Regions from separate parts of the Chryseobacterium sp. WLY505 genome, predicted to be linked through region 3. Evidence: riboswitches for the same ligand, from Rfam matches in the RefSeq annotation. Region 3 holds a riboswitch; each other region holds the start of a gene.
The links. A riboswitch is a leader RNA that binds a small molecule or an ion and turns the genes downstream of it on or off. The one in region 3 is predicted to bind thiamine pyrophosphate.
Positions count from the first base shown of each region.

Region 1: it holds a riboswitch for thiamine pyrophosphate, as region 3 does, so the genes downstream of both, thiS (sulfur carrier protein ThiS) here and pnuC (nicotinamide riboside transporter PnuC) in region 3, are expected to answer to the same signal.
Region 2: it holds a riboswitch for thiamine pyrophosphate, as region 3 does, so the genes downstream of both, RAH34_RS15505 (TonB-dependent receptor) here and pnuC (nicotinamide riboside transporter PnuC) in region 3, are expected to answer to the same signal.

Region 1 is NZ_JAVCWI010000007.1:141,810-148,444, forward strand. It holds gene RAH34_RS15405 (Crp/Fnr family transcriptional regulator) at 1-653, shown strand, start outside; gene panB (3-methyl-2-oxobutanoate hydroxymethyltransferase) at 715-1,530, shown strand; gene RAH34_RS15415 (hypothetical protein) at 1,534-1,848, shown strand; gene RAH34_RS15420 (RluA family pseudouridine synthase) at 1,860-2,537, shown strand; gene RAH34_RS15425 (hypothetical protein) at 2,560-3,402, shown strand; TPP riboswitch at 3,508-3,604, shown strand; gene thiS (sulfur carrier protein ThiS) at 3,662-3,868, shown strand; gene thiC (phosphomethylpyrimidine synthase ThiC) at 3,893-5,704, shown strand; gene RAH34_RS15440 (thiamine phosphate synthase) at 5,701-6,288, shown strand; gene RAH34_RS15445 (hydroxymethylpyrimidine/phosphomethylpyrimidine kinase) at 6,264-6,635, shown strand, end outside.
Region 2 is NZ_JAVCWI010000007.1:161,492-168,126, reverse strand. It holds gene RAH34_RS15510 (hypothetical protein) at 1-86, opposite strand, end outside; gene RAH34_RS15505 (TonB-dependent receptor) at 275-2,392, opposite strand; TPP riboswitch at 2,496-2,587, opposite strand; gene RAH34_RS15500 (WG repeat-containing protein) at 2,755-3,525, opposite strand; gene RAH34_RS15495 (bifunctional aconitate hydratase 2/2-methylisocitrate dehydratase) at 3,813-6,596, shown strand.
Region 3 is NZ_JAVCWI010000015.1:48,072-54,706, forward strand. It holds gene RAH34_RS20840 (SDR family oxidoreductase) at 1-32, shown strand, start outside; gene RAH34_RS20845 (alpha-amylase) at 44-1,513, shown strand; gene RAH34_RS20850 (ferritin-like domain-containing protein) at 1,683-2,255, shown strand; gene RAH34_RS20855 (alpha-ketoglutarate-dependent dioxygenase AlkB) at 2,481-3,092, shown strand; gene RAH34_RS20860 (DUF4142 domain-containing protein) at 3,223-3,834, shown strand; gene RAH34_RS20865 (PA2169 family four-helix-bundle protein) at 3,957-4,415, opposite strand; TPP riboswitch at 4,537-4,643, shown strand; gene pnuC (nicotinamide riboside transporter PnuC) at 4,669-5,265, shown strand; gene RAH34_RS20875 (hypothetical protein) at 5,252-6,283, shown strand.

The DNA.
Region 1 (6,635 bases), on a different contig from region 3:
CATTTAAAGAAAGACTTTCTAGCGCAGATTTTGAAAAATACATTAATGGCAAAAAGAAACTGAGTTTTCAGAAACATGATACCATTTTCGAGGATGGCGAAACTCCAAAAGGAGTGTTTGTTCTGGAAAAAGGGGCTGCCAAACTTTCGAAATCAGGAGCGTTCGGTAAAGATCAGATTTTAAGATTTATCAAAGAAGGAGATATCATCGGCTATCGTTCTTTGCTTTGCGGGGAAAATTTCCAGGCCAAAGCGGAAGCAATGACAGATATTGAATGTGTATTCTTACCTGCAGATATCTTTATGTATCTTCTGGAAGTAGATCCACAGTTGTCTTTCGTAATGCTTCAGAAAATCTCATACGAATTAGGAGAATCTTCCAATACCATCACTTTCCTTGCACAAAAAACCGTAAGAGAAAGACTGGCAGAAATTCTTTTGCTTTTGGAACAGAAACTGGGAGTAGATCCTGAAGGCTTTATCAAGATTTCCTTAACGAGAGAAGAAATTGCCAATATCATCGGTACTGCTACAGAAAGTGCCATCCGTCTGATCTCGGAATTCAAACAGGATAGCCTGATTGAAGTAGATGGAAGAAATATCAAGATTTTAAATCACGACAAACTCATGAAACTCGGTCACGTAGTTTTATAAATCATACAAAAACTTAAGTCGGCTCAAGGCCGACTTTTTAACTTTTAAAAATAGATAAATTATGTCTGTTCACTCTGAAATTAAAAAAGTTACAACTGAAACCTTGCGTAAAATGAAATTCGACAAGGAAAAAATAACAATGCTTACTGCCTATGATTTTACCACGGCAAAGATGGTTGACGCAGGAGGAGTAGATGCTATTTTGATTGGAGACTCTGCAGCGAATGTAATGGCTGGTTTTGAAACCACATTACCCATTACGCTGGATCAAATGATCTATCATGCTCAAAGTGTGGTAAGAGGAACCGACAGAGCTTTGGTGGTAGCAGATTTACCTTTCGGAACTTATCAGAGTAATCCTGAAAAAGCACTGGAGTCTGCGGTAAGAATGATGAAGGAAGGTGGGGCACATGCTGTGAAAATTGAAGGCGGAAAAGAAATTTCCAAGTCTATCAAAAAGATCATCAATGCCGGAATTCCGGTAATGGGACATTTGGGATTAACACCACAGTCTATCTATAAATTCGGAACGTATAAAGTAAGAGCTAAGGAAGAGGCAGAAGCTGAAAAACTGATCGCCGATGCACAGCTTTTGGAAGAACTAGGATGTTTCTCTATCGTATTGGAAAAAATTCCTGCGGATCTAGCGAAGAAAGTTACTGACAGTATTTCTATCCCTACCATCGGAATCGGTGCCGGAGCTCATTGTGACGGACAGGTTTTGGTGTATCATGATATGGTTGGAATGAACAAAGGTTTCAGCCCGAAATTCCTGAGAAGATACCTTGACCTTTACACAGAAATTACAGGAGCTGTTTCTCAATATGTAAAAGATGTGAAAAGTGTAGAGTTTCCAAACGAAAACGAAAGCTATTAATCTATGCAAAACCAACAATCTATCCAGGGAATATTATCTATCGCAGCATTAATTTGTCTTGCTGTGGGATGGTTTAATCTGTTCTCCCCGGAAATTAATCAATTGCTTTCAAGAAAAGTATTCTATGTGCTGATAGGAGCGAGTTTCTTTATTCAGGCTCCATTGCTTACGAATAAAAACTTTGTATATGCAATGTACGCTGCTGCAGCAATCTGTGTATTCGGAGCATTTATTCCGGAAGGGTCAAAACTTTCAGCGGTTAAAACGGTAGGCCTTCTGGCAGGGATTATCCTGTCTTTATCCAATAGAAGAAGATAGACGGAAGAAGTATGAAGGAGCAGATTATATATGAAGACAACCATCTTCTGGTGATTAATAAAAAGGTAGGTCAGCTTGTACAGGGCGATAAGACCGGAGATGAATCACTATTAGAATCCATCAAGAATTTTATAAAAATAAGAGATGCTAAGCCGGGAAATGTTTTTCTCGGCTTGGTTCATCGTATAGACCGTCCCACATCCGGGCTGGTGATCTATGCAAAGACTTCCAAAGCGCTTTCCCGTTTGACGCAGATGGTGAAAAACCGTGAAGTGAAAAAAACATATTGGGCAGTTGTTGGAAAAGAAATGATCCCGCAAAGCCAGAGACTGGTGCATTATTTAAAGAAAAACGAAAAAAATAATAAGGCTATTGTCTTTCCGAAAGCTACTGAAGGGGCGAAAGAAGCTATTCTTACCTATCATGTGATCAAAACACTGGATAATTATCTCCTTCTTGAAATTGATCTTGAAACCGGAAGACATCATCAGATCAGAGCACAGCTATCCAAGACCGGAGTTCCGATTAAGGGTGATCTGAAATATGGAGCACCGCGCTCCAATCCTGATGGGGGAATCAACCTTCATGCAAGAAAACTGGAGTTTATTCATCCCGTTACCAAAGAAAACATTGAAATCATAGCTCCTGTTCCGCAGAATGATGCCATATGGAGAGCTTGTGAAGAATAAGCATATCATAAAAAACTATACCATGAAATTCAAATCACTTTTATTAACCACGTTGCTGGTTATGGCATCTTGTTCAGACAATGATGAATTGCCACCTGATCATTCACAACAGACGATTACTGAAAATACAAGTAAAATATCGTGGAATTATCCTGTTTTGTCACCTGTTTTTAATGGATCGGAGCAAAATTATATATTCGAATATGATGCTCAGGGAAGAATTATAAAAAAAATAGGAGGAAAGTTGGAACTTTCCGGAAGTACCGGGTTTCCTTATGCTTATTCAAAATCTGTTTATACAGCGGTAACCTACACAGGAAATACAGCAATTATGAAAGATTACAGCTCTGACCCTGGTTTCAATGTTCAGTTGAAGGAAAGAAGGTTTGAATTTGATAATCAAGGTAGAGTTATTAAAGTAGTTATTCCACAGGTTAATAATTCATATATGGATAAGTATCTCACCTATACATATGATGCTTCAGGAAAGTTAACTGAAATTTTAACACAATATCCTAATGTTCCGTATGATCCAACTGATCCGCAAGATTATATTTTGACTTACGTAGAAAAGTTTGTTTATAATAACTCAGGAAATTTAGAAAAGGCAGTTAAAACTGAAAAGCATAATAACATTGATGCTTATATTACGAATGAAATTACATTTGATAACTTTGATTCTGTACAAAATCCATTTAAGAATTTGGGTATTTTTGAAGAGTATTTCTACTTTTCATTATCAAAAAATAACCCTCAGAGAAAAATTTCAAAAGAGTTTAAGCCTTATAGCTCCGAATTTTTTCTCAGTCAATCAAACTGGACTAATCAATATAATTCTGATGGAAGCCTGAAGCTTTTTTACTAAAGAACTATTTAAAATAAAAATGAAGACTGTCTCAAAATTGAGATGGTCTTTTTTCTTTAAAGTTATTTCAGATTTTGCCCATTCTAAAAAAATGTCTAACTTCGTTCCCGACTTTAGGGGTGTCTGTTACCAACAGACTGAGACTTTACCCTTTGAACCTGATCTGGATCATACCAGCGTAGGGAAAAGTAGATGACTTTTGCTGTACATTCTATTGTACAATAATGGCCATTCCTAAAGTATATGTAAAATATTAGGAATGGAACTTATAATCAACCACACCCGAAAAACATTTGATGTACTTCCTGAAAATCTGGAAGCATTACTGGCTATAGAGCTGCCTGGAAAAAAGAAAGGTATTGCTGTAGCTGTCAACAACCGCATTATTCCCCTGTCTGTCTGGGCGGAAACCATCCTTAACAACAACGATTCAGTTTTAATCATCACTGCCACTCAGGGCGGTTAATTCTCATATTTAATACCAATACTTATGGCTCACTCCATTACATGTTCGCCATTTCCGAACTCAAAGAAAATCTATGTTGAAGGGAAAATACATCCTATCAATGTAGCCATGCGTGAAATACAGCTTAGCCCCACAAAATTAACCAATGGCGGCTTTGAACATAATGCTCCGGTAACCATTTATGACACTTCAGGTCCTTATACCGATGAAAATGCAGTTATTGATATTCAGAAAGGGCTTCCAAGAATCAGAGAACAATGGATTCTGGATAGAAATGATGTGAATATCTTAGACGGAATTACATCTGAATACGGCAAAGCCCGTTTAGCCGATCCTCGTCTGGATGAACTAAGGTTTTCCTATGATCATAAACCTAAAGTAGCACAGGAAGGAAAAGAAGTTACACAGCTTTACTATGCCAAACAGGGAATCATTACTCCGGAAATGGAATATGTAGCCATCAGGGAAAATCAAAGAATAGAACAGCTAGATTCTGTGTCTAAAGAAATGGCTTTTCAACATCCGGGACACAGTTTTGGTGCCAATACTCCAAAAAGTAAGATCACTCCGGAGTTTGTAAGAGATGAAATTGCTGCGGGAAGAGCGATCATTCCCAATAATATCAACCACCCGGAAAGTGAACCGATGATTATTGGAAGAAATTTCTTAGTGAAAATCAATGCCAATATTGGAAACAGTGCCGTTTCATCCAGTATTGAAGAAGAAGTAGAAAAAGCAGTATGGGCCTGCCGATGGGGAGGAGATACTATTATGGATCTTTCCACCGGGAAAAATATTCACGAAACAAGAGAATGGATCATCAGAAACAGTCCGGTTCCGATTGGTACTGTTCCGATCTATCAGGCATTGGAAAAAGTAAAAGGAGTTCCGGAAGATCTGACATGGGAAATTTTCAGAGATACCCTGATTGAACAGGCTGAACAGGGAGTTTCCTATTTCACCATTCACGCAGGAGTTTTACTAAGATACATTCATTTAACAGCAAAAAGAGTCACCGGAATTGTATCCAGAGGAGGATCTATCATGGCAAAATGGTGCTTATTCCATCATAAAGAAAGCTTTCTGTATACGCATTTTGAAGAGATCTGTGAGATTATGAAAAAATATGATGTTGCTTTCTCTCTGGGAGATGGTCTTCGTCCTGGATCTATTGCAGATGCCAATGATGCGGCTCAGTTTGCAGAACTGGAAACTTTAGGTGAACTGACCAAAATTGCCTGGAAACACAATGTACAGGTGATGATCGAAGGCCCAGGTCACGTTCCGATGCATATGATCAAAGAAAACATGGAAAAGCAGCTGGAAGAATGCCATGAGGCTCCATTTTATACCTTAGGTCCTTTGACTACTGATATTGCGCCGGGTTATGATCACATTACCTCCGGAATCGGTGCAGCAATGATCGGATGGTTTGGTTGTGCAATGCTTTGCTATGTAACACCAAAAGAACATTTAGGTCTTCCAAATAAAGATGATGTAAAAGTAGGGGTGATTACGTATAAGCTTGCAGCTCACGCAGCAGATTTGGCAAAAGGTCATCCGGGAGCACAATATAGAGACAATGCATTAAGTAAAGCAAGATTTGAATTCAGATGGGAAGATCAGTTCAATCTTTCATTAGATCCTGAAACGGCGAGAGCTTATCACGATGAAACACTTCCTGCAGAAGGAGCAAAAATTGCCCATTTCTGTTCCATGTGCGGACCGAAATTCTGTTCTATGAAAATTACTCAGGAAATTCGTGAATCTGCCGAACAGGGAATGCTGGATAAATCGCAGGAGTTCATCGAAAAAGGAAAAGAAATTTATATATGATCCTGGTCATCACTCCTGAATTGATGGTCCCGAACGAAACATATTTTATTAATCAAATGTTTCAGGAAGGGCTTAATCTGCTTCACATCCGTAAACCATGGATCAGCCGGAATGAAATGATTGAATTCCTCACTCAGATTGATGAAACCTTTCATTCACAGCTGGTTTTGCATACGCATTACGATCTTGGGAAGGAATTTAGTATTTCAAGATTTCATTTCAGAGAGATTGATAGAAAGGAAAAAGTGTATAAATCTTTTATGAAAGAAAATACAATTTCAACTTCAGTACATAATATCGGAACATACAATACTTTGGATAAAGAATGGGAATATGCTTTCATAAGCCCGTTCTTTCCAAGTATCTCTAAAAAAGGATATGGACTGGATTCTACTATAAAGGAAGAAATAAAATACCGGAATAATCCGGATGTCAAATTAATTGCCCTTGGAGGAATTGATCAGAATAATATTCCCAAAGTTTTCGAATCAGATGTAGATGGAGCAGCCTTATTAGGTGCGATCTGGGAAAGTGAAGAATCCTTAAAAGTATTCAAAAAATGCAGGAACGTCCTTATGTCATAAGTATCGCAGGCTTCGATCCCAGTGGGGGAGCAGGCTTATTATCAGATAGTAAAACTTTTGAGCAATTGAAAGTGATGGGGCTTGGAGTTTGTACCGCCTTAACCTTGCAAACTGCTTCGAAATGCCTGAGTTTAGAATGGCGGCCTATAGATGAAGTAACTGAAGCGATTAAGGTGCTGATGGAAAATTATCCCGTTTCAGCCGTTAAAATCGGGCTCGTGAAGGATGCCGAATTTCTGGGTAAGATTGTAAGAACAGTTCAAAAAGGGAATCCTGAAGTGAAAATCGTGTGGGATCCCGTTCTGAAAAGTACTTCTGAATTCACTTTTTTTGATATTGAAACTCTT
Region 2 (6,635 bases), on a different contig from region 3:
TTTTTCAGTGAAAACACCCCAAAGCCTGGAACTGTGGTAGTTCCAAATTGTTTTAAGTATTCTAAAATATATGCTGAAATATTCATTTGGCAGCAAATTTATAACTTTTTCGGGACTTTTTGTAATATTTAATGGATATAAAAAAGACTGCCGAAACAGTCTTTTGATTATTATGTACAAAAAAAGGAATACGACTATTTAAACTTCTTTTTTTAAGTCTAAAAAGGATAAAACTGCTAAAACTAATTTATAAATCTGTATCCCTGATCTTTTGCTATTGTATTTTCCAGCTTACTCCAAACATAAAGTTGGTTCCTGCCTGTGAAAAATAATAAGGCTGTCCTTCATATACAGATCCGTTGTTCACATATTTCTTGTTGAACAGGTTATTCACCAATAGTTTTAATGCAATTTCGTTATTAGCAATTTTAAACTGATATTGCGCATTGAAATCTGTCAGGAAATAATCTTTAAGCTGAAGATTAGCATCTTCGGTATTATCCAGATATTGTTTTCCAACATACTGATTCATTAAAGCAAACTGGAAATTCTTTGTAGGATTAAATTTCAGGCTTACATTGGCAATTACATTCGGAGAGAATGAAATCTGGGTATTTCCAAGGCTCTTAGGAACATCTCCATTTTGAATATTGAAATCCTGGTTTCTGTTCTGACTTAACGTTACATTTCCTGAAACCTCCCATTGTTTCGATAATTTTGCCAAAGCACCTACCTCAATACCTCTTCTATAGCTTTTCCCCGAATTTGTTCTGATAAATGCTCCTACATTATTCAATTCTCCATTCAACACCAGCTGGTTCACATAATACATGTAATAAACATTGGCCGTCAATGAAACAATCCCGAACTGTTTTTCAAAACCTGCTTCAATATCATGAAGTTTTTCGGCTTTCACATCGTTATTCGCCATCAGGTCATCTCTGTTGGGTTCACGGTGAGCATGAGCGTATGAAAGGAATATTTTACCTCCGTCAATTCTGTAATTCACTCCGGCTTTAGGATTAAAGAACAGCCAGTTTTTACTTAAATCTGCTCCTTCATCATCACCAGCCGTCAGAATCTTTGTGTTGTAATTGATTTTCCTAAGTTGTAAATCTCCAAAGAATTCAAAATTATCCACTCTTAATAAAGCTTTTGCAAAACCTGACACTTCATTCTTTACAGAGCGGTTTCTGTAATATTCGCTTTCATCAATCTGAGGAAAAAATACTCCTGTCACATTTCCATAATGCCTTCCGTAATACTGATTGACAACGGCACCAAAGTTCAGATCTAAATTTTCAAACTTTCCGTACAAGGTAGAAACCATTCCGTAGAAATCATTATTCAGCCATTTTTTTCTGATAAAGTCTGAAGCTTTTATCGTTTGTCCTCCTTCTGTTATATTAGGAAGGTTATATCTTGAAAAAGGGTCTCCCTGCTTGTAGTTTTCATAATATCCTTTTCCTTTTGTATAATGGAATGTGGTTTCAAGATTCCAGCGGTCGCTGAACTTCTGTTCCCAAAGCAACTGATAATGGTTCTGTCTGTAATTATCCGTTTCATTATCATAGAAACTTACAATATTCTCCCAGTTGGCATCATAAATGGCTCCTGAAATATTGAATTTAGGATCCGTTTCCCAGGTTTTACGATCAATACCATTCCATGCCTGATACGTTTTCTCTTTTCCCCCAAAAGCCATTAAACGTAATTTCGTATTTCCTTCTTCAAATAAAGCAGTGAAATTATAAGAATGTAAGTTGGATGAAGCTCTGTCGATATATCCGTCAGAATGAATATGGGTATATCTTCCCATCACGGAAAGTCGGTTTTTCCAGAATTTCCCTGAGCCTATTTCAGCTGAATATTTATAGGTATTAAATGATCCGTAGCTGTCATCTGTTTTAAAATAAAACTTCTCTTCAGGATCTTTAGAAAGTACATTAATACTTGCTCCGAAGGCAGAAACCCCGTTATTGGAAGTTCCTACTCCTCTCTGAATGACAATCTGTGAGGCAGAACTTGTTAAATCCGGTACGTTGACAAAGAACGTTCCCTGACTTTCAGAATCGTTGTATGGAACACCATTCATCATGACATTGATGGCACTTCCTGAAACTCCACGGATTCTAAAACCGGTATATCCTACACCATTTCCGGCATCGGAAGTAGAAATAATGGAGGTTTGATTTTTCAAAAGAATAGGAAGATCCTGTCCCAGATTTTTACTGTCCAGATCTTTCTGTACATTGATGATTTCCTTTGCTACCGGCAGCCTTTTGGTAAAGTTGACTGCTTCAATTTCCCTCACCTTTAGGGAATCTTTATTCTGAGCCTGTATAAAAGCTACTGAGCCTACACTAAGCCCTAAAAAAAATAATCCTTTCATTCTATAAATCTTTAACATTTAATGAATAAAAGGGGTGATTATGAGATAATTGACAAATCGCAAACGATGCTGATGCTTATCGAATATTTATCGCTAATCATCCATCAATTATTTAAATGGTTCCCTAAACAGCATTACCTGTTCCAGGTTCATTGGGTATAATCTCAGCCTGTTAAAGCACCCCTTTATTTCAGCCGCAAAATTACAAAAAATATATGAATTGGAATTGGGGTTGTGAGATGCGGGATAACGGGTTACGAGGTGCGGGATTCGGGGTATTGAGTTTCGGTATACGTGGATGCTATGGAATGAAAAATAGGAGTTATCAAATAAATCATTCATCATTCATCATTAATAATTATTTAGTACGTTTTGTTGTTGGCGTCGATATAGTAGTAATTCGAGCCGTCTTTGGTCACTTCAAACATCTTGCCCAGTTTCCAGCTGAAATTTCTTTTAATATTGGAATATTCAAATGGAATGATAATCTTATTATTAACATCAATAATTCCGAATTTATCATTATTGGAAGCTACAATCATCGGGTTAGCCACATCATCCCCTTCCAAAATGAACAGATACTGATATTGAGGATAGATCTGATATTGTCTGTAATCGGCAGCATTCACAAACTTTGACTTTTCAATGATTCCGTAAAAACCATTGAGGATATAAGCCTGAAATAGCTGTTGTTTATATTCTTCAAATTTACACTTTCCAAAATCGGCTTCTTTGAATTGATATACTCTCTTCCCAGACTGGTCTACACGGTAAGAAATCATGTTTTTTTCTACCGTGGCATAGTCTTTTGTTCCGAATTTTCTGACCTTTTCATTAGGAGAATTCAGAAGGTTGCAGTCTTCATAAAAAAATACAGCAATATGATATTCCGGCTGGATAATAAATTTCCCGTTCTGGTTGACATACCCGAACTGATCTCCTTTTTTCTTAGGAATCAGGACAGGAAGATCTTTGTTGATCACTACCAGATCAGCATTAGGTTTATTAGCTGCAGCAGCTTTTTTAACTGTGCTTTTTGTTCCTTTCTTCACGGGAATTTTCTTCACAGATTTGGTCTGCGAGAAAACGAAAATCGAAATAAAAACACATAAAACATTCAGGATATTTTTCATATTCTCCATTTGTTTACAAAAATACGACCAAAAATAGATATTATAAAATTCATATTTATAAAGAATCTAAATAATTTCATTCTTATAAAATTGTAAAATTTCGTAATTTTGGGAACATTTTGAATTGTTTGATAATTTTAAAAAACTTTTGAAAAAGTGTAGATTATGCTGACTTTATTCGGTTAATGTTGCATCAAAATGCGGGAACTCAAAATGTCATTAATTGTATTTATACACACCAGTAAAGAAAAAGCAGGCCTACCTTTAATTTTGAAAGACCTTCTATTATGAGTATTTATAAGGATTACATCAAAGAGATTGAAGAAAGAAAAACCCAGGGGCTTCATCCTAAGCCAATTGATGGTGCTGAATTACTAAGCGAAATCATTACACAAATTAAAGATTCAGGTAATGCTGACCGACCGGATTCTCTTCAATTTTTCATTTATAACACACTACCTGGTACGACAAGTGCAGCGGGAGTGAAAGCAAAATTTTTAAAAGAAATTATTCTGGGTGAATCCGTAGTAGAAGAAATTTCCCCGGCATTTGCCTTTGAACTGTTATCTCATATGAAAGGAGGACCTTCTATTGAGGTATTGCTGGATCTTGCTCTGGGTAATGACGCGGCTATTGCTAAAGAAGCTGCCAACGTTCTTAAAACTCAGGTTTTCCTTTATGAAGCAGATACCAATCGTCTGAAAGAAGCATTCAACAGCGGAAACGAAATTGCAAAAGAAATTTTAGAAAGCTACGCCAAAGCTGAATTCTTTACTAAACTTCCGGAAGTTGCAGAAGAAATCAAAGTAGTAACATTCATCGCAGGTGAAGGAGATATCTCAACAGATTTACTTTCTCCGGGTAACCAGGCGCACTCAAGATCAGACCGTGAACTTCACGGAAAATGTATGATTACTCCTGAAGCTCAGGAAGAAATCAAAGCTTTACAGGCAAAACATCCTGATGCAAGCGTTATGCTGATCGCTGAAAAAGGAACAATGGGTGTTGGATCATCCAGAATGTCCGGAGTAAACAACGTTGCTCTTTGGACTGGAAAACAGGCTAGCCCTTATGTACCATTCGTAAACATTGCTCCTATTGTAGGGGGAACAAACGGTATTTCCCCGATCTTCCTTACCACAGTAGACGTTACCGGAGGTATCGGTATCGACCTTAAAAACTGGGTGAAGAAAGTGGACGAAAACGGAAACCCTGTTCGTAACGAAAATGGAGATATCGTTCTTGAGGAAGCTTATTCAGTAGCAACAGGAACTGTTTTAACAATCAATACAAAAGAAAAGAAATTATATAACGGAGATCAGGAATTGATCGACCTTACCAAATCTTTCACTCCACAAAAGATGGAATTCATCAAAGCAGGAGGATCTTATGCTATCGTATTTGGTAAAAAGTTACAGACATTTGCCGCTCAGCTTTTAGGAGTTGAAGCTCCGGTTGTTTTTGCTCCATCAAAAGAAATTTCTCATGAAGGACAAGGGCTTACAGCGGTAGAAAAGATTTTCAACAGAAATGCTGTAGGAACTACACCAGGAAAAGTTTTACACGCTGGTTCAGACGTTCGTGTACAGGTAAATATCGTTGGATCTCAGGATACAACAGGTCTTATGACTTCTCAGGAGCTTGAATCTATGGCAGCAACTGTGATTTCTCCGATTGTTGATGGTGCTTACCAATCAGGATGTCACACTGCTTCTGTTTGGGATAAAAAAGCTCAGGCTAATATTCCTAAACTGATGAAATTCATGAACGAGTTCGGTTTGATTACAGCCCGTGACCCGAAAGGTGAATACCACGCGATGACTGACGTTATCCACAAAGTTCTTAACGACATCACTGTAGACGAATGGGCCATCATCATCGGTGGTGACTCTCACACAAGAATGTCCAAAGGAGTAGCTTTCGGAGCTGACTCAGGAACTGTGGCTCTTGCATTAGCTACTGGTGAAGCATCTATGCCAATTCCTGAATCTGTAAAAGTAACCTTCAAAGGAAACATGAAAGAACACATGGATTTCCGTGATGTGGTTCATGCTACACAAGCTCAGATGTTGAAGCAGTTTGGAGGAGAAAATGTATTCCAGGGTAGAATCATTGAGGTTCACATCGGAACACTTCCTGCTGACCAGGCATTTACATTTACAGACTGGACTGCTGAGATGAAGGCAAAAGCTTCTATCAACATTTCTGAAGATAATACTTTGATCGAATCACTGGAAATTGCAAAAGGCAGAATCCAGATCATGATCGACAAGGGTATGGATAATCACAATAAAGTTCTTCAGGGATTAATTGACAAAGCAAACAAGAGAATCGAAGAAATCAGATCAGGAGAAAAACCTGCTTTGACTCCGGATTCAAACGCTAAATATTACGCTGAAGTAGTGGTAGATCTTGACGTAATTGTTGAGCCAATGATTGCTGACCCGGATGTAAACAATGACGATGTTTCCAAGAGATATACTCACGATACCATCAGAGATCTTTCTTACTATGGTGGTGAGAAAAAAGTAGATCTTGGTTTCGTAGGATCTTGTATGGTTCACAAAGGTGACCTTAAGATTGTTTCTCAAATGCTTAGAAACATTGAAAAGCAGCAAGGTAAGGTAGAATTCAGTGCTCCTCTTGTAGTAGCAGCTCCTACTTACAACATCATTGATGAGCTTAAGGCAGAAGGAGACTGGGAATTATTAGAAAAATATTCAGCTTTTGAATTTGATGATAACGCTCCAAAAGGAGAAGCGCGTGTTGAATACAAAAACGTAATGTACCTTGAGCGTCCTGGATGTAACCTTTGTATGGGTAACCAGGAAAAAGCAGCGAAAGGAGATACTGTTTTAGCGACTTCTACCCGTCTTTTCCAGGGAAGAGTAGTAGAAGATTCTGAACGTAAAAAAGGGGAATCTCTATTGGCTTCAACTCCGGTTGTTGTTCTTTCTGCGATTATCGGAAGAATCCCAAGCATTGATGAGTATAAAACGGCAGTTGAAGGGATTGACCTTACTACTTTTGTTCCTTCTATCAAAGAATTAACAAGTACAAGCGCTCACTAAGAGATTATTAATACGTCGCAAGACTATTAAAAGCTATAG
Region 3 (6,635 bases):
ATCCTAATGGAGGTTTAATTGTTAACGGTTAATCTTAACAGATATGAATGGAGTTATTATTCAATTTTTCCATTGGTATCATCCCGGAAACCTATGGAATGAGTTTGCTGAAAAAGCAGAATATTTAAGAGATTTGGGGTTTACTGCCGTTTGGTTTCCTCCTGCCAATAAATGCAGTCTCAATATCGAAGGGCGTGGCTATGATGTATATGATCTTTATGATTTGGGAGAATTTGATCAGAAAGGAAGTATACCAACAAGATATGGGACGAAAGCTGAATATTTACTTGCCATAGAGAAAGCGCATGAAGCGGGAATGTCTGTGTATGCGGATATTGTTTTAAACCATAGGATGGGTGGAGATGAAGAAGAAAAGATTATGGTACATCAGCTGAATGAAGAAAACCGTAATGAAAGAATCTCTGAAAACATGGAGGTTTCAGCCTATACGAAATTTACTTTTCCGGGAAGAAAAGGAGTGTATTCGGACTTTATATGGGACTGCCACTGTTTCAGCGGTATTGACTATGTGATCAAAGAAGGAGAGGAGATGAAGGGGGTTTTTAAAATCCATAATGCATATGGTGAGGAGTGGACAGATGCCGTAAGTCATCAGTTCGGTAATTATGATTATCTGATGGGAGCTGACATAGAGTACCGTAATCCTTATGTTGTGAAGGAAATGAAAAACTGGATCAGATGGTATCTGGAAACAACGAAAGCAGACGGAATCAGATTGGATGCCTTAAAACATATCTCCTCCGACTTTTTGAAAGACTGGATCTCCTATATTAAAACAGAAGTAAATCCTGAATGTTTTGTTTTAGGCGAATTCTGGAAAGACGAGGCAGAAAAAATTGAGTATTTTTCCGATAAAATGTCTGATCTTATCTCTTGTTTTGATGCTCCGCTGCATTATAATTTCTTTAAAGCATCACAGGATGGTAAAGATTATGATATGAGCCGGATTTTAAAAGGAAGTTTCCTGGAGAAGAAACCGGTATTCTCAGTTTCTTTTGTTGAAAATCACGATACACAGCAGCTTCAGGCTCTTGAATCTGCGGTGAAAGACTGGTTCAAACCCTTGGCTTATGCTATTATTCTTCTTACCGATGAAGCTTATCCCTGCATCTTTTATCCCGATCTTTTTGGCGCAGACTATATTGATATAAAAGATGAACAGGAAGTGCATATCATCATGCCGAAGGTTGAAGAACTTCCTGGTCTGCTTGAAGCGAGAAAGCTTTTTGCATATGGTGAGCAGATCGATTATTTTGATCATCCCAACTGCGTGGCTTTTGTACGGGAAGGAGATGAAAAGCATCCGGGATGCATTGTAATTTTGTCTAACAGTGAAGAGGGTTATAAAGAAATAGAACTGGGAAAAGAACATGCGGATTCGGTTTATACCGATTTTTTAAAGAATCGTCATGAAGAAGTTTATACGGATAAAGAGGGGAAAGCGGTGTTTACTGTAAATCCGGGTTCAGTAAGTGTATGGGTAAAAAAATAAACACCATAATGATTGACAAATTTTCAGACCTTTTATTCTTTGTAAACAGCTGTCCTGATTCTTTACCTTATATACTCTGATAATTTTAGATACCACATCTTTGTATTTCAGGTAAAAATGGTCTTATAGTTGCAGATTTACCACCAATCAAACACTAAATTATTATATTATGGAAACTAAAACGGCAACCAAAAAATCACCAGCCAAAAAAACGACAACAGCAAAAGCAACAACCAAAACTCCTGCAAAAAAAAATGCAGCCAAAAGTTTGGAAGATCTTTTTGAAGATGCGCTGAAAGATATCTACTGGGCTGAAAAAGCACTGTTGAAAGCGCTGCCGACGATGATGAAAAATGCAACCAGCGAAAAGCTTAAAACAGCCATCGACAAGCATATCACCGAAACGGAAGGCCACGTTGAAAGATTGGAAGAATGCTTTAAAGCATTAGGGAAAAAAGCCCAGGCAAAGAAATGCGATGCTATGCAGGGGTTGCTGGATGAGGGGAAGAGCATACTGGAAGAAACAGAACCGGGAGCAGTAAGAGATGCGGGAATTATTGCAGCAGCACAGAAAGTTGAACATTACGAAATCGCCACCTATGGAACACTTGCTGCATTTGCTAAAGTATTAAAAGAAGAGGATTGTCTTAAAAACCTTTTAAGCACACTGGAAGAAGAAAAAAAATGTGATGAGCTGTTAACCAAAGTTGCTGATACCAACCTTAACAGCAAAGCAATGTAAATACAATCTTTAAAAAAGGAGACCTGATTTTTTCAGGTCTTTTTTTATTGAAAACCAGAAAGGTTTAAAATGCAGCATTTTTATTATGATTGATTTTGTATCAGTTTTAGTATATTTGTAGATATTATTTGTATCAATTTTGTTTTTAATAATGAACTGTAATTGAATACCAAAACTATTATATTATAAAAGAAAACTGTATTCTGCCATTTATAAAGTTTAAAAATGACACAACTTAGCCTGTTCGACTCAGCAGATCTGTACGAATTTCCAAAAGACCTTCTGGAATACAGAGAACATTTCCTGAGCCAGGACGAAGCAGACCAGCTTAAAAACCATTTACTTGAAACAGCTCCCTGGAAACAACGCACCCAGAAAATGTACGATAAGATGGTCCTCACACCTCGCTTAACCGCCTGGTATGGGGATCCGAAAACGGATTATCCATCAGGAAATGGTGAAGTGGAGAATAACCTCTGGACCCCTGAACTGTTTTCCTTAAAAGAAAGGATAGAAGAAACATCCGGTTATCAGTTCAATTCTGTATTGCTTAACCTTTACAGAGATCACAATGATTCAGTTGCCTGGCATCGGGATAAGGAAAGCAGATACGGAAAACGTCCCGTGATTGCATCGGTAAGCCTTGGGCATACCAGGAATTTTGATTTCAGGAAAAAAGACCATCATCAGAGTAAATACAGTTTACCACTTCCTCATGGTTCATTATTGATTATGAAAGGAGATCTTCAACAAAACTGGGAACACCGTATTGCTAAGTCTCTAACCTCTATGAAAGAACGCATTAATCTTACATTCCGGTTAGTTAATAATTCGTAAAATATTTATTCATAATGTTTTATGATTGGTTTAAAAGCGTTGTGATCAGTTTTTTGGCAGATAAATTGTTGCATTTATAAACAAAGTCATTGTTTGACTTCATTTATATCACCACTTAAAATTTATTATTATGAAAAATCTTGTAGTAACAATTTTTGCATTGGCTGCTTTAACGGCCTGCAAAAAAAACGAGCCGACAACCACGAGTCAATCTGAGGAAAGTACCACAATGTCTGCACCTGCAGAATCCGGAATGACGGTAAGCGACTCCACAAAAATGACAGACACCAGAGAACAGAAAAGTACTCTCAGTGATCAGGACAAAAAGTTTGCAGATGCTGCAGCTATAGGAGGACTGATGGAGGTCATGATGGGAAAACTCGCCGCAACAAACGCTGAAAATTCAGTAGTAAAATCTTTGGGAGCAATGATGGTAACCGATCATTCCAAAGCGAATGACGAGCTCAAAAATTGGGCTTCAGGAACAGGGTACACCTTACCAACAACTTTGGATGCCGAAAAGCAGAAGATGTATGATGATCTGAAAGCTAAGAAAGGAAAGGACTTTGACAAAAAATATACAGATCTTATGGTCAGTGATCACAAAGAGGATGTAGAAGCATTCAAAAAAGAGTCTTCAGAAGGAACAGAGTCTTCATTAAAATCTTTCGCAGCGAAGACCCTTCCGACCCTTGAACATCATTTAAAGGAATCGGAAAAAGCTAAAAATGCAGTCAAATAATATTCAGCTTATATGACCTGCATCATAAATATGAACAGAAAGTATTTAATAATTTTGATTTGATTAAATATTATTTTGTTCTTGATTATAGTAAGCTCCTCTTTTCAGAGGAGTTTTTTAGATTATTCTTTCTTTTTGTATTCTTCAATTTTCTTAAACTGTCTGTAAGAATCTTTAAGAAGACGAAGCTGTTCAGATACAATCTCAGTACTTTTTGGGCTGAGATCACCTGTGTCCAGGGCATTTTGATAGGCTTCGATAGCTGCTTTTTCGCCAAACACTACATTTTCTAAGGTAGACTCTATCAGATTTCCCACAGTAAAAGAATTTTTAATGTCAATCCATGTTCTGTGAACAGCTCCTGCCAGGGATGTTGAGTCCTCCGGAATACCTTGCTTTTCTGTGATGAGGTTAACCAGTTCATTTTTCATAATTTTAGTCTGCGAAATCATATGTTCGTACTCATCTTTTACATCCGGATACATTTCCCAGACTTTTCCATCAACTTTTTCAAAACCTTCCTTTCTGTCGTTGGTAATGTGAAGTAAGTCATTAAGTACTGATATTTCCTGATTGTCCATAATATAATTTTTTAGGTATCCATAAAATTATAATTTACTTCAGCGACTCTTTATAATCGTGATCATATCCTGTAAATAAAAAGCCAAAGTCCTTTCTTTTTCCACCAAAAAAACGCACCTTTGCCGAACAATGGGGTGCTACAGAACAGTGGCTGAGATGATACCCAGGAATATACTTCCACACCTGATCCGGATAATACCGGCGTAGGGATTGCTTACTGATCATCTCATCATTTGATTTCTAATAATTAGTATGATGCAGGACATTTTAAAACAAATTACCTTACCGGAATGGTTCGGAGTCTTATTTTCAGTCATTCAGGTTTTACTGGCCCGTAAAAACAACGTCAACAACTATCTTTTCGGAATCGCGGGGATTCTGCTTACGCTGTATGTGATGCTTACTTCCAAGCTCTACGCTGAATTTACCTTAAACCTTTATTATCTGATCATGAGCATCTACGGATGGTTATACTGGAAATTCGGGAAACAAAAATCCGAAATGGAAATCTCTGTTACCACCACCACAGAAAAATGGATTACCGGAGGGATTGTTTTGGGTACTTTTATCTTATTCTGGTCTTTTCTTACTCACTTTACCGATTCGGATGTTCCTGTTTGGGATTCTCTGGTAAGTGCTTTTGCGTGGGCAGGAATGTGGCTGATGGCGAGGCGCAAAATTGAAAACTGGGTGATACTGAATGTCAGCAATATCATTTCGATCCCTTTGATGATTCACAAAGAATTATATCTCTATGCTGCTTTAACCTCATTTTTATTTCTAGTAGCTATTTCCGGATATATAGAGTGGCAAAAATTGATTAAATCCAAAGCTAATGCTGAGCACTAAAGATATCAGACAAGAACTTCATGGAGCTTCCAGAATCTCTGATGAGGTAATGCAATATATTCATGAAGAAGGATTACTTAAAATATGGGTTCCCCAAAAATACGGAGGGCTGGGCTATCGTTTTGAGGAAGGACTTAAAGCATTATTTGGATGGGCTCAAACCGATGGCAGTTTTGGCTGGATGCTGACGCTGTGTGCCGGAGCCAATTATTTTTCCAGAAATGTAAAACCTGAAATTGCTGAATTATTGTTCACCCATTCTGAAACCTGCTTTGGTGGCAGCGGAATGGTGGGAGGAACTGCAGAAAAAATAGACAACAGCTACTATCTGATCAACGGTTCATGGAATTTTGCAACAGGAGCACCTCATCTTACCCATTTTACATTGAATGCCAAGATGACGGAAAACGGGAAACCAATACTGGATGGCAATGGCAATGAAATAGTTCGGTCATTCATTATTCCTAAAGAACAGGCTCAAGTGATTCCCAACTGGAAATCTATGGGAATGAAAGCCAGCGGCACCTATTCATTCACTGTTGAAAATGCTATTGTGAGTGAAGAATACGGTTTTGTTTACGATATCTTTTTCACCAATGATATCCTGGACAGCATTCCGTTCCGGGTCTTTGCAGACTTGACGCTGTTGGTCAATTATTTGGGAATGGCTTCTCATTTTATTGAAGAGGCCGTATTGATTCGTCCTGAGATCCATTTCAAAAGTTTCGCAGAGTCTGTTGAAAAGCATTTGGAAAAAGTATTGCAAATTGCCGGAGAAGTAGAAAATATACTCGGTGATCACAAAGATATTTCCGAAGGATATCAAAACGAAATTCACCAATATGGAGTAGAGCTGGTTCAAAAACTATCCCATCAGATCCTTACGGTCTACACCCAGTTAGGAATCCGGGCAACGGATACTAATTCTGCAGTATATCAGGTGTTTTGTGATTACTTTACAGCTGCTATGCATTTTAATTTCAGACCTTCTGCCAATGATCTGGATTTTTCTTTCTGAGTATAAAATTGCTTGTTAATACACTTTTTATCGCATAGGAATATTCTTTTATGACTGGCGTCATAAAGTAATTTTTTGTTATTTCACTATATTTGGAATAATAAAACTAACCATGAAATAAGCCAACATAAAAACTTGTTAAACTAAAAAATAGAAGATTATCAAAGATTATGAAAGACTTATTTTCATTAAGCGGCAAGAGGAAGGATCATGTTATTATGCACCTAAAAAATGAGATGTATCCCATGATTGAAAATGATAACTGGATTACGGTTACAGTTAAAAAGTGGTGTCATACAATGATTGTATCCTATTTGATTTGCAATGGTTTAGTTGCTTTAACGATTGTAAG